Regions from separate parts of the Roseobacter sp. AzwK-3b genome, predicted to be linked through region 1. Evidence: riboswitches for the same ligand, from Rfam matches in the RefSeq annotation. Region 1 holds a riboswitch; the other holds the start of a gene.
What was found. Region 1 has a riboswitch for S-adenosylmethionine ahead of metZ (O-succinylhomoserine sulfhydrylase). Riboswitches for the same ligand answer to the same signal wherever they lie in the genome.
Positions count from the first base shown of each region.

Region 2: linked by a shared signal. The riboswitch ahead of RAZWK3B_RS19125 (hypothetical protein) and the one ahead of metZ (O-succinylhomoserine sulfhydrylase) in region 1 are both predicted to bind S-adenosylmethionine.

Region 1 covers NZ_ABCR01000004.1:317,227-324,343, forward strand. The annotation lists gene RAZWK3B_RS09680 (hypothetical protein) at 1-385, opposite strand, end outside; gene folE2 (GTP cyclohydrolase FolE2) at 586-1,686, opposite strand; gene metZ (O-succinylhomoserine sulfhydrylase) at 1,782-2,975, opposite strand; SAM riboswitch at 3,036-3,114, opposite strand; gene RAZWK3B_RS21165 (hypothetical protein) at 3,260-3,424, opposite strand; gene RAZWK3B_RS09695 (inner membrane-spanning protein YciB) at 3,574-4,176, opposite strand; gene ftsY (signal recognition particle-docking protein FtsY) at 4,361-5,680, opposite strand; gene RAZWK3B_RS09705 (NAD(P)H-dependent oxidoreductase subunit E) at 5,750-7,117, opposite strand, start outside.
Region 2 covers NZ_ABCR01000016.1:5,995-13,111, forward strand. The annotation lists gene RAZWK3B_RS19105 (DegT/DnrJ/EryC1/StrS family aminotransferase) at 1-54, shown strand, start outside; gene RAZWK3B_RS19110 (rhamnan synthesis F family protein) at 69-1,223, opposite strand; gene RAZWK3B_RS19115 (ABC transporter ATP-binding protein) at 1,550-3,325, opposite strand; gene RAZWK3B_RS19120 (HAD family hydrolase) at 3,482-4,099, opposite strand; SAM-I-IV-variant riboswitch at 4,476-4,580, shown strand; gene RAZWK3B_RS19125 (hypothetical protein) at 4,627-5,223, shown strand; gene RAZWK3B_RS19130 (hypothetical protein) at 5,340-6,020, shown strand; gene RAZWK3B_RS19135 (hypothetical protein) at 6,017-6,553, shown strand; gene RAZWK3B_RS19140 (glycosyltransferase family 2 protein) at 6,806-7,117, opposite strand, start outside.

The sequences.
Region 1 (7,117 bases):
GCGTGCCGGTGTCCGCTTGCAAGTCAATGGTCTTGGCTGCGGGCCGCGCGGGGCTCATCGGAACAACCTGTCCCTGTGCCGCCGGTGCTTTCGGCGCAGCGGGCTTTGGCTCGGACGCCACAAGCGTCACCGCAGACTTGGGCTCGGTCAATACCGGCTCGGCAGATGTGCCAGCGGTCTTGTCCGCCACGGCTGCGGCCTTTTTCTCAACCGGCGCCGTGGTCACGGGACGGACATATGTCGCGCTCTTGCGCAAGAGAAACGGATTGGCAATCAGCGCGGCCCGCCCGAACTCCTGTGCGACGCGCAGGTTGTTTTCCAAAAGGTAGCCAGCCAGACGAAACCCGGCGGCTGAAAGCGTGAACGGTGTCATCACGTGTGTCATCGTGGTATCCCTTAGGCCTAGTGAACTGAAGAAGTCATGACTGGATTTTGTGACGATAAGATAACGCAAACCCGCCGCTCCGTGGCCCTTGGCGCCACTTACTGCCCTGCTCCCCTCGCCTTCTGAGTGTAAAACGCGCAAAAGAAAACGCGGCGCCCAAGAATAGGGCACCGCGCGAACTCGGGCGATGGCCGGACCGTTCAGCCGATGTGGAAGAGCGAGCTGAACATCCGCGGGTCGATGCTGTCCGACGCAAATGTCTCGCCCTCGGTCAGAACGCTGACGGCATCATGGCTGTGCAGGCTTTCCTGATGGCTGGCCACCACGCGGAAATCCCCGATCCGCGGATCCTTGAGCAACTGCTCGCAGAACAGCCTTGCCGCATCCTCGACGAAAATCGGGTTGGCAGCATTCAGCTCGGCAAAGGCCTGCTCATCCTCGCGCTTCACCATGACCTGCGTTTCGGTGGGGACAGCCGCGCGGGCCATGTCGATCAGGTCTTCGAACCACAGGATCTGCGGACCCTCGATCTCGATCGACAGGCGTGCAACCGAGCGTTGGGAATGCGGCGTCGCCAGCTGCCCGCGCGTCTGGCGCGCATGCTCGCTCAACTCCAGCGAGCAGGGGCATGTGGACGAATAGATGTAATCGAGATGCATGAACTTGCGGCGCACCCCGTCCTGCTCGACCAGTTCCATCGCGATGTCGTAATACTGGTAGCCCTGCAGCCCCGAGCGCAGGGATTGCACCTTGGCCGGATAGGAAAACCGCATCTGGAGCCGTGCATCGATCGTGTCCAGATCGGTGATGTAATCATCCAGCGCCGCTTCCATGACCTCGAAGCTGAAAGTCTTTTCGGCATGGCGATAGAAGCTGCGCATGATGCGCGACATGTTGATGCCTTTCTTGCCCGCCTCGAGGCTAACCGTGCCGGTCACACTGGTCTCGAGCGTCAGATCGCCATTGTCGCGGGTGTGAAACTGGATCGGCAGGCGGAAATTCGAAATACCGACATGCTGCAACTGCTGGCGCGCGCCGCGAATGAGCGAGCTGGGACCGTTCTGCAGATCCGGTAGAGACGCCTTGTAGGCGTCGCTGACCTTGAACTCATCCGGATAATCGCGTGACAGATCCGGGTAGTTCGAAAGTGACCGGCCCGGCAAAAGCCGCGCGATGGCCGGGTCCAGATCGGCAACCTCCTCGGGGGTGGCTTGCGCAGCCCAGCTCCGCAGCCGCTCCAGCGCCGCTTTCGCCTCGTCCCGATCCGGCATGTCCGATAGTTCCCGCGTATGAATATTCATTTCCGGCCCCCGATATTCAGCGCCCAGTGTATCTAAACATGGCCGCTAAGGATTTCCAATTTCGAAAGGAATTACGTCGGAAGCGACAGGCCGGATCATTGTTTTTCGCCCGCAATGGTCAAAGCCCGAGAGATATCGGCAATCAGGTCTTCTTGATCTTCGATCCCCACCGACAGCCGCACCAGTCCCGGCGTGATACCCAGCAGGGCCTTTTGATCCGCCGGCAAGCGTTGATGCGTGGTTGTTGCAGGATGGGTGGCGATGGATTTGGCATCACCCAGATTGTTCGAGATCACCACGATCCTCAACGCATTGAGAAACCGGAACGCCGCCGCCTGCCCGCCCGCCAGCTCCAGCGCCACGACCGTGCCACCCTTGCCCATCTGCCGCAGGACCAGATCATGCTGCGCATGGCTGGCATGACCCGGATAGATCACCCGCGACAATTCGGGCCGTCCCTGCAGCGCATCGGTCAGCGCCAGCGCTGTCTGGGCCTGCGCATTGACCCGCAGGCTGATCGTCTCGAGCCCCTTGAGCATCACCCAGGCATTGAACGGGGACATCGCGCCGCCGGTATGCTTCATGTACGGCTCAACCGTGCCCCGGATGAACTCGCGCGTCCCGAGGATCACACCGCCAAGCGCGCGCCCCTGACCGTCGATATGCTTGGTCGCCGAATAAATCACCACATCGGCCCCCTGCTCGATCGCACAGGAAAACACCGGCGTGGCAAAGACATTGTCCACGACGACTGTGGCGCCGACCGCATGGGCGATATCCGCCACCGCCGCGATATCCACAACTTCGAGCGTTGGATTGGCGATGCTTTCGAAGAACACCGCGCGGGTATCGCTGCGTACCGCTGCGCGCCACGCGTCCAGATCCGTGCCGTCAATGAAAGTCACCTCGACCCCGAAGCGCGTCAGCACCTCGTCCAACACATAAAGGCACGACCCGAAAAGCGCGCGTGCGGCCACCACGTGATCGCCCGCCCGCAGCATCGAGGTCAGCGCGCCGCTGACCGCCGCCATGCCGCTGGCGGTGGCAAAGGCAGCCTCGGCCCCTTCCAGACCGGCGATCCGGTCCTCGAACATCGCAACGGTAGGATTGCCATAGCGACCATAGATGAATTCATCCGGTCCAGCCTGCAGGAACCGGGCCTCGGCGGCTTCGGCACTGTCATAAACGAACCCCTGCGTCAGAAAGATCGCCTCGCTGACCTCGCCATACTGGCTGCGGCGGGTTCCGCCATGCACCAGTTTCGTCCGCATGTTCCAATCATCACTCATCTTCGTCCTCCAGGGCGCTTGGCCCAAACAAAAAAACCCCCGTCGCGGTCAAGCGAAAGGGGCTCCTTCATCCTGACCTCTTTAGCGGAGTTGTTTTACGTGGCCCGCAATCCGGTAACAAATCGCCACGCGGTTGCTTTAGACCCGGTCGCGTGATCCGTCAACACCGTCATCCAGCTTTCGCATGGCCGTCACGACGGCGTTCCATGTCTGCCAGGGTGCAAAATCACACCGTGGATTTGCGGCTTGACCACCTCGCCTGCATATCCGTGCCGACGAGCGGTTCAGGCCGGATCATCCCCGGACGGCATCAGCACCGGGACCATGACCCAACAATAGAACCAGTGCAGCACGATCATCAGACCCGGCAGGAGCGTGATCCAGACCAACAGCGTCTCCCCGGCGATCACGATGCTCAACGCCACCCAGAATACGAGTATGACAAGCACAGGCAAAACGTCCTAAGGGCGGATCGGTGGGGTCGACGCACACCGCAGACGATGAAGCAAGGTCAGCGACATGCACTCCGGCCAACCGGAAAACCGGCCCAAATCCGGGCGCCGGCTTGTAGTTTCAAAGACATAACCGGAAACTCCGGTCAGGCGTCCTCGTCCTGTGTGCCATGTTCGCGGAAAAGCCGCCCCTGCGCCATGAAGAACACGAAGATCGCCGCCGTCAGACCGAATGTCTTGAAATAGACCCATGTCTCTTCGCTCGTCAGGCGCCAGACAAGCTCGTTCAAGATCGCCAGACCAAAGAAGAACGCCGCCAGACGCCGGGTGAGGATCATCCAGCCCTCATGGGTCAGCGGCATCATGCCGTCCATCACATATTGCAGCCATGACTGACCACGCAGCAGGCCCGCCCCAAGAACCCCGGCGAAGATCAGATAGATGATCGTGGGCTTCATCTTGAAGAACCGCGGATCGTTGAACCAGACGCTCATACCGCCGAACACGATGATCAGCACCGCTGTGACCACCTGCATCCGCGACAGATGCCCCGTCAGCCACCAAAGTATCCCCATCGCCAGCAGGAAAACCGGAATGAACCCGGCCGTGACCACGATAAAGCCGTCATATTCGGTGCCGCCAAAGGTAAAAACCCGGTCCTTGAGCATCAGATACGCCGCGAAAAACGCAATGATCGGTCCCAGTTCAAGGCCGGTCTTCACCAACGGATTGATCTTGTGCTCGCTCATATCGGCCTCTCCGGTCACCGTCCAAAGCGTGTCTGCCCACCCCCTGAGGTCTCGGGCCGAAACGCGTGCATCGATCTGGCGATGCGCTGGTCTTTCACCTATCACAGCCCCCGGTGCAATCAATGGCATACGGGCATGGCACTGTGCCACAGGCATAGGGGCGGGCCGCGCTCCCGGCCGGGGGTCAGCCGCGCTCAAGCCCGATCAGGGCCGCTGCGAAATCCTCAGGGTCGAACGGGGCCAGATCGTCGATCTGCTCGCCCACGCCGATCGCATGAATCGGCAGGCCAAACTTGTCGGCCAGCGCCACCAGAACCCCGCCCTTCGCCGTGCCGTCGAGCTTGGTCATCACCAGCCCCGACACATCGGCCAGTTTCTGGAACGTCTCGACCTGGCTCAGGGCGTTCTGCCCCGTGGTGGCATCGAGCACCAGAAGCGTATTATGCGGCGCGCCGGGATCTTTCTTGCGGATGACCCGGACGATCTTGGCCAGTTCTTCCATTAGGTCAGCCCGGTTCTGCAATCGCCCCGCCGTGTCGATCATCAGAAGGTCCGCGCCATCGGCCTGCGCCTTTTCAATCGCGTCGAACGCCAGACTGGCCGGATCAGACCCTTCCGGCGCGGTCAGCACCGGCACACCGGCCCTCCCGCCCCAGATCTGCAACTGCTCCACAGCCGCCGCGCGGAACGTGTCACCGGCAGCGATCACCACGCTCTTGCCCGCCGCCTTGAACTGGCTGGCCAGCTTGCCGATTGTCGTGGTCTTGCCCGATCCGTTCACGCCCACCACCAGCACGACCTGCGGGGTCTTGGGATAGATCGGCATGGGCCGGGCGACCGGCTCCATGATCCGGGTGATTTCCTGCGCCAGCAACTCCTTGATTTCCTGACCGGAAAGTTTGCGCCCCATGCGGCCCTCGGCCATGTTGGCGGTCACGCGCAGCGCGGTATCCACCCCCATATCCGCCGAGATCAACAGCTCCTCGAGCTGTTCGAGCATGTCGTCGTCCAGCACGCGCCGCACAACGGTCTTGCCCTCCTTGCGACCCAAAAGACGCCCCAGAAGTCCCGGCTTGGCACTGTCTTGCGCCGGGCTGGTCACCTCATCGATGGGGATTTCCTGCGGCGTCGGCGCAGGCGCCGGATCGGGCGCGCGCACCGGCGCTTCGGGCGGGGCTTGGTCCGGCCATTCAAGGGGCGGTTCGGCAGGCGCCTCCGAGGGCGGCTCGGGGACTTCCTCGGGGCTGGGTTCCGGTTCGGGCGCTGGTTCCGGCTCCGGCGCTGGTTCCGGTTCCGGCGCTGGTTCCGGTTCGGGCGCTGGTTCCGGCTCAGGCTCGGGAACGGGCTCGCGCCGGGGCTCCGGCTCCGGGCGTGGCTCCGGGCGTGGCTCGGGTGCGACAAGCACCTCTTCCTCGACGCCATCCTCCATGATCGCATCCAGACCGTCCTCGATTTTCGAGGAGGATTTGAACAGCCGTTCCTTGAGCTTCGTGAAAAACGCCATGCGGCCTCCGATACCGTCTCAATCCTCACCTAATGCGGATCGTCGGGATTTGGAAGATGCCGACGTCCGTCAGATCTCGTCGGGGAAATGCTTCATTGTAAGACGGATCGGGTTCGGCGCCGCCTGTCCCAGCCCGCAGATCGACGCATCGCCCATCGCCTGACACAGCTCTTCCAGCAGCGGCTGGTCCCATCTGTCGGCCTGCATCAGCTTGACCGCCTTCTCGCAACCGACCCGGCACGGCGTGCACTGCCCACAGCTCTCATCCTCGAAAAACCGCAGCATGTTCAGCGCCGCCGCCTTGGCGGAATCCTTGTCCGACAGCACCACGACCGCCGCCGACCCGATGAAGGTGCCATGCGGCTGAAGCGTGTCGAAATCCAGCGGAATATCGTTCATCGACGCCGGCAACAGCCCCGAGGACGGCCCGCCCGGCTGATAGGCCTTGAAGCTGTGACCCTCCAGCATGCCCCCTGCCGCCTCGATGATATCGGTGATCGTCGATCCCGCAGGCAGCAGATGCACACCCGGCTTGTTGACGCGCCCCGACACCGAATAGGACCGCAACCCCTTGCGCCCGTTGCGTTCGACATCCGACAGGATCTCTTTGCCTTCGCGCAGAACGCGGGTGACCCAGTAAAGCGTCTCGACATTGTTCACCAGCGTCGGGCGATCGAAGATGCCCACCTGCGCCACAAAGGGCGGACGATGGCGCGGCAGGCCGCGCTTGCCCTCGATCGATTCGATCATCGCGCTTTCTTCACCGCAGATATAGGCCCCGGCCCCCCGGCGCAGATCGATATAACCCGGCGCCACGACACCGGCAGTTTCCAAGGCGGCGATCTCACGGCGCAGGATCTCCAGCACGGCGGGGTATTCATCTCGCATGTAGATAAAGCAGGTCTCGGCCTCGACGGCCCAGGCAGCGATCAGCATTCCCTCAAGAAAAACATGCGGTTGCCGCTCAAGGTAAAAGCGATCCTTGAAGGTGCCCGGCTCGCCCTCATCGCCATTCACCGCCAGATAGCGCGGGCCTTTCTCGGCCCGCACGAAGCCCCATTTGCGCCCCGACGGAAAGCCTGCACCGCCAAGCCCACGCAAACCGGCATCCAGCAAGTCCTGCTGCACCGTCTCGAAATCGCCGCCCTCGCGCAGCCGCGCCAGCACCTGATAGCCGCCCGCCTTCGCATAGGCATCATAGGTTTCGTACTGCGGCACATGCGCATGGGTATCGTCGGCGGCGATCGCCGCTTCGACCTTTTCGGGGGTGGCGTGATCGATATGGTTATGGCCGATCTCCAACACCGGCGCTGTATCGCACCGCCCCATGCAGGGCGCGCGCAGAACCCGCACTTTCGCCGGGTCCAACCCGTCCTCCAGCGCCTTTTTCAACTGTTGTGCGCCCGCCAATTCGCAACTCAGCGAATCGCACACCCG
Region 2 (7,117 bases), on a different contig from region 1:
ATGACTGAAGCCCAGTGCGATGAGGTCATCTCGGCTGTGCGCGAACTGGTCTGAGCATCCTCGCCGCATTACTCCGGCGGGGGGCGGTTTTCCACGATCTGCAGCGCCTCGGCATAGGCTGTCTGGCCCATCGGACCGGGCAGGGCCGACAGGATGTCGAGGGTCGTTCGCGATCCCGCCGACGATATCCACAGGGGTGATTTCTTGACGAACTGAAAGCCACGATGGCGCAGCGTGTAATACGGCATCACATAGCCCATGGCCTGCGCCGAGACCGCAGTAAGGATGATCTGGATGCGGTCGCGACGGCCCTCGGGGGTTGCTGGATCGCTGAGCAGCACCTCGTCGCGCTTTGCCCGGATCCGGGGGCGTTCAGGGATGATGAGGTTGCGCGTCACTGCGTCAAGCTCGGCCGTGTCCAGCGCCGCGATTTCCGTGTCGAGGTCCATCACGGAACAGGTGGCATCATGGCTGAACCCATGGCGCATAACCCATTGCGTGAGGCCAATCTCGCCGCGCCGGACGGTGCGCTTTTTCTGGTTCGACAAGCGAAAGCGTTTCCAGAAGGTCACGAAGGCCGGATCCTGTAGAATGGTTCGTCCGATGGCCAGCGCATAAGAGGCGTAGTGGAAATTCCGGTGCTGGATCGTGTATTGCCAGCGCAGCTCGCGGAAATCATCCGCGTCATGGCGCTTGATCCCGTAATTCGACGTGGCCCCGCAGAAATCCACGCCCTTGGCGCGCACGTCGTGGAACCAGCTTTGCGGCGCCTCCACCATCCAGGCGGAATCGTTGAGGATATAGAGCCGGTCCAGATCGGGCAGGGTGCTTTCGAGCGCCAGGATACCGTCCCTGTAGCCGCCGAAATCATAGCCAAGGTTGGGACGTTCGATGATCCGGCTGGTCAGGGGCGCCAGTGTTGCCAGATCGTCCGTGGAGAGCGGTAGGTTCGAGACAACGACCGGGCTGATGCCCTCGTCGATAATCAGGCGCAGCGCATCGAGATGCGATGCCAGGATGCCGCCCGCCGGAAAGATCAGGTAGATCGCCACCTCGCGGCCCATCGGCAGATCACCCTCATGGGTCTTGCGCATGGCAGCCGCTTTGCGGTCATAGCTGGTGCGCAGGTCGAAATATTCCCATGTGAGGCCGGGCAGCTCGGCGATCTGTCGACCGAAGCGCAGGATCTCGCGCTTGAGTTTCCAAAGAGGAAATTTCCGCATCTGCTGAAACCCTGATTACCTGACGTTGATCCGTGGGCGCCTTGTGGAAAGGCCGCGCATGATGCTTAGTCGATGATCCGGCGCGGGTCCATCGGATGATGGCGGGCCGGCTGTCTTTGCACACGGCATGACAGGGCGTTACCATTTCGGGTGGAGCGATGCGGTAGCCGCGAGGTGTGACGAGGGTCAATCGATTTTCGTTTTCTAGGTCGGGGCGTGGAAGGTTTATAAAGCGGCATCCAGTGCAGGTTGATGCGCGCGCCTAGGATTCAAGTGCAGATCGGTGGATGCGTCAATGCTGGCGTCAAGTCCCCTTCCACACTTCGTCAGGTCGCATACCCTTCCTTCTGCGAGGCATACATGGCCGCATAAAGCCCTTGCTTCGCAATCAGCTCGGCATGCGAGCCCTGTTCCACCACTTGCCCCATATCCAGGACATAGATCTTGTCCGCCGCAACCACCGATGACAGGCGGTGCGCCACGATGATCGTCGTCTTGTCCTTTGACAGGCGCTGGAGGGCGCCTTGGATCTTTTCTTCGGTCTTCTGGTCGAGGGCCGATGTGGCCTCGTCCAAGAGGAGTATGGGCGCCGAGCGCAGGAAGGCGCGGGCGATGGCGATGCGTTGCTTTTGTCCGCCCGACAGCTGGCTGCCCTTGGGGCCAAGCGGCGCACTTCCTCTTGCGCGCATGAGGTCTGCGATTTCAGCGGCTTCCGCAGCGGCCCAGATTTCTTCTTCCGTTGCGTTCGGGGCGACGTAACGGATGTTTTCATAGATCGTGTCGTTGAAGATCACGATGTCCTGAGCCACGACCGAAAACGAGCTGCGCAGTGACTTGACCTTGATGTCCCGGACATCGAGCCCGTCTATGGTGATCTTGCCGCCATCCACATCGTAAAGCCGGGTGATAAGGCTGAGGACCGTGGTCTTGCCCGAGCCGGTCGCACCGACGATCGCGGTTTTCTTGCCCCCTTCGATCAGCAGGTCCAGATTCTCGAACAGGGGGTGCTGCGGGTCATATGCGAATTTGACCTGATCGAACTTTATGTCACCTTCGGTGTTGAACTCTGCGACCGATCCTTCGTGATCCGTGATGCGCATTTTCTCGCGGTAGACGCCGCGAATGCTGTCCAGCAGAATCAGGCTGCCCTGCAACTGGGCAAAGAAACTGGCCAGCAGACGCAGCGGATCGAACATGATCACGAGGCCCAGCAAAAACGCGATGATCCCGGCGGCATCCATGCCGAACCCGCCCTGGATCACCATGTAGCCGCCGCCGCCGATGACCAACACATAGACAAAGGCAGACACGACATCGATCGAAGGCGGGAACAGAGCCTGCACGGCATTGAGGCGGATCATAAGGTCCCGGATGCCGTTGGTTGCCTCGAACAGGCGATCCCGCTCGCGATCTTCCTGCCCCGAGATTTTCACCGTTCGCATGCCGTTGGTCATCTCTTCGATGCCCGACATGTAGTTTCCGAAGGCGTTTTCCGCGCTTTGCTGGACCTCTTTGATCTTGCCGGAGATTCCGCGCATCATCAGAACGAGGACCGGTATCACGATCATGGCAGCCGTAAAGAGCAGGGGGGATTTATAGATCAAATACCCTGATACCACGATGACCGTGGCCAAATCCCTCACGGCGGCGACAGTGCCCTGTCCCACAAAATGACTGAGGCTGTCGACCTGACTGACCAGGCGCAGGATGATATCCCCCGATTTTGTCTTTTCGAAATAAGACAGGTCCAGCCGCAACAAATGCTTGATGAGATCCTGCCGCATGGAGCGCACGGCGTTGCTGGCAAGCCAGACCGAAATCCGGGGCGTCACATAAGACAACACGGCACGCGTGCCGAAGAGAAGGAACACGAATGCGCAGACCTTGATCAATTGGGACAGTGAGCCATCTTCGAAGATGACCCGAAGCCCGTTTTCGGTGAGCGACAGGAACTGTTGATAAACAAGGGCCTGCGCCGAGACCATTGCGAGGACCAACAGCAACCAGGGCGACTTGTCTTTCAGGTAATTCCGCCAAAACCACTTGATGTTGTCGATGTCGGTTGGACTGAACATCGGTTGTTTTTGGGAGGATTTTCCCATCAGGCGGGCTCCAGTATTCCGAAAATTTTCACGGTTGGCTCTGACCCAACGATGTCGGGCTTTTATTGGCCGGTCTTCGTGAAGTCAATTTTCGTTCTTGTCCCGCTGGCAGATGTGTGGACCCGGTTCGGGATCTGCCGATGTCCCGGCATATCTTCAAAGCGATTTCAGCAGGCTGCACAATGCCTTCCCGTCATACACCACATGGTCCGCGGCTTGGATTGCCGATTCTGCGGGAGGATGCACGCCGCCGAAGGCGATCGCGATCGTGGCTTCGGACAGCATGTCGGCATCATTGGCGCCATCGCCGATGGCGATGATGCGCCTGTAGTCAAACGTCTCTGCGATATGGCGCAGGGTTGCCGCCTTGTTCAGGAGTGTCTTCAGCTCGAGGGTGCCATTGTCATAGACCGCTTCGGAGGCATAGGTGCGGCATCCAAGGCGCTCGATGATGGGCGCGATCCAGATGTCGAGATTGCCGGTCAGAATGAAGCAATCCTGCCGGTTTTCATGGATGAACCCAAGAATATGCGGATCAAGCGGCGCGTCGGATATGATGCGCGTGATGGTGTCTGGCGGTATCGCGCTCAGAAGCTGGCAGCGGTGACGGAAGGAAGGCTCGAACGCGGTCTGGCCCTCCATCGCCGCCTTGGTCAGCGCGGCCATGTCCCGCTCAAGCCCGATTTCGGCGGCGATCAGCGGCAGCAATTCGGTTTGCGTGATCGTGCCGTCGAGATCAAAGCAAAAGGCGGTGTCTTTGGACAGCGATGTCACGGTAATTCTAGTCCCGTCCGGCGTCGGCGCTTAGAGGCACGTTTGTAAGAACTATGAATGATTGTGCAAGGCATTGGCCGAGCTGCTACCTATTACTTGGAAATCAGGCAGCGCGGACTGAAGGAAGCAATCGTAAGGTAAACGCGGGTCACGGGACTTTCCAACGCAGAAAAAGCGCGGTGGATGAGAATGCGAGCAAAGACACTAAGCTACATGTGCTCTTGCTGAAAAGCGCCACGAATAGCGCTCGAACTGCATCATTCCTCGTTTTGGTTGATGCGAATCAAAACTCGCGCAGTCAACAAGATGTCATTATCTATCTGATTTATTGAGATAAAATTGTCGTTTTCACGGCCCTGCCGGCTGTGGTAATGTGATCGCACATCAAGAGTGAGGCCTGTGCCTCTACCAACCTGCCCTTCCCGGCAAGGTGGTGTCCGAACAAGGAGATGTGGCCATGACGGCAACCAAGGGGATCATTTCCCACTCTTCGGCCATCCACATGCCGGTCTCTATAGGAGATCGCTATGTTGACACGACGTATGTTCCTGGCCGTCGCGGCCAGTCTGACCGCTCTCGGGACGATGACGGGCTTGCCCGCGTTGTCCCGTCCACTGCAGCCATTGAGGGACACCCGGCGCCCTTTGCGGCTGGGGCTGCATGCTGACCCGCAAGGCCGCCTGATCATCGCGAGCGACGCGCCGCCCTGCCTGCAGCCGCTCATCCGGCCCGAGGCGGTCGCTCGCGTTTTCGGTGAGGGCACAAATGACAGCCTGACGCAGCCCGACCACTGGCGCATGATCGAGACGGGCATGTTTTCAGGGGAGGCGCTCTATACCCCGTCGGAGCAGGACGCGGCGTTTCACATGTGGCACGCCTGTCACAAGCCGACCTCGGAGGCTTATGAGGCGCTGATCGGGCTGTTCGAGGAGGGCACAGGGTCGCTCTGCGGTTGGCGCGTGCCCGAGTTCGGGCTGAGCTTTGTGGAACATCCCTGCACGCCGCGGCTTGCCGTGGCGACCCTTGACCGGTTGGAGGACATCCCGCGCCTGGCGAAGGCGATTACCGAAAGAGACGAAAGTATCACGCTTGATCCAAGGCCCCGATCGGCGCTGCGGATTTGACCTTTATGGCGCCAGCGGCCGGACACTCTTCCGGCTCCTCTGGTGTCGATTACTGACCCAGCTCTTGGCTGGCCACCTGTGGCCTGCATGACTGACAACAAAAGGAAGACTGACCCATGAATCAGATAGCAACGACACCCCCGACACCGACCGATGCTACCCAGTTCGGGCTTGCCTCGTTCCTCGACCTTCTGCCACAGCGCACACCCCTGCTGGGGCAATGCGCAACCTCCTATGAGCGCTTCAAGCTTGCGCATCTTCGTGACTTGCACCCGACGACAGCTCTTCAGACCACAGTGGCGGAAAACCTGATCGCCAATGAGTGGGAGTTGCAGCAACTTCGACGCATGTTGGATCGTGAGACAGCCCATCGACTGGCAAGTTCGATCAAGAAGCCTGCATATCTGGCGCTGGAGCAGGCGCATGAAGACAAGCTGGATGCAGAGTTTCACGAGTGGGTTTCCGCAGGCAACGATCGGGATGAGTGGGAAGGCGAGCCGTTCGATGAAAGTGATGCGACGGCAGACGCCCTGGAGCTTGCGCGCCAGGCGCTGTCAACCGATCCGGATGAGCTTGCCAAACTCGAGGCCAAGCTGGCGGCGATGGGAGTTGATGTGGTGTACTTGATGGCACAAGTGCATATCCATGTCACAGTCACCGCTCAAAATCTTGGCATCCAAATTCGGAACCTCGAGAAGCGCCGTCGCGAGATCAAGGCGGAGTTCGACGCGCTGCAAAAGGCATCTCCGATCCGTGCGGCCATGGAGGCGATCGAGGATGCGGAGATTGTCGAATGACCTCTGCCAGGCAGATCACAGCGAACCGGGCGAATGCTCAAAAAAGCACGGGGCCGCGCACGCAGACCGGCAAGACCAAGGCGGCGGGCAATGCCCGCCGCCACGGGCTGACCTCTGCGCCGCCGCTGGACTTGGTGCGGGCATGGCTGAGGGTGATCCTTGACACCACCGAGGCGCCGCCCCTGATCGATCTTAAGCAGACCGAACGGGGGCGCCTCGCGCTCAACCTGGCCATGGCAGAGGCACATCTCAGGCATCTCAGTGTGCAAAATGTGCGTCGGCTCGCAGAGGCCGAGGAGCCGGATCCTATCTACAAATGGGTCGAGCTGCTCGAGGATGACTGCGCGCATTTCAGCTGGCCCAAGGAGGCCGTGCGGTACCTTGTCAGGCTCCGGATGCGTGAGCACAAGCAGAACATTGCCCGCATGGCGCGGCTGCACAAGCGTTATACCAAGGAGGCGATGACCGCCCGAAACCGTGCCTTCCGCGCCTGGGTGGCGTGGCATGAGACCAATCTTGTACCAGAGCTGTAAGTCGCGGTCTATCATGTCAAACCCATGCTCACAGATGATCGCTCAACGCCCTTCACCCGCACGACCCGAAAAGCCCTGCCGGCATTGTCGCAACAAAGACCATGAACCACACCGGCCCGATCCATGATAACGCCAGAAACCCGATTTACCGAAACGAACCCAATTGCTCAGGAGTGGGTCACAGGCCCAATATCCGGCGACGCTGAGGGCAGGTGGAGGGATCGGCGAGACGCATGTCTGGCCGCGTCCGCGCTAAATGTCCGTCGGTCGCCGCAGCCCGTCCAGAACGCCGCGAAGGAAGGCCATTTGCTTGGCGCGCTTGCGGGCCGACAGTAGTGTCAGCGGCGAGATCAGTTGCATCAGTGCCGAGACAAGCGCCTTGCGGCCCGCGCCGGGCAGCTGGTGCTTGCGCGCGGCATAGACTCGTGATCGGCCCATGTGAAAGGCCTTGAACGCAGCAGAGGCGGGGGAGCGCACAGTGGAGTTGCCTGCGTCATGGGTCACGCGCGCGCCATGCACGAACATGAGGGAGCCGACCGTCTTGAGGCGAAGGGCAAGATCGTC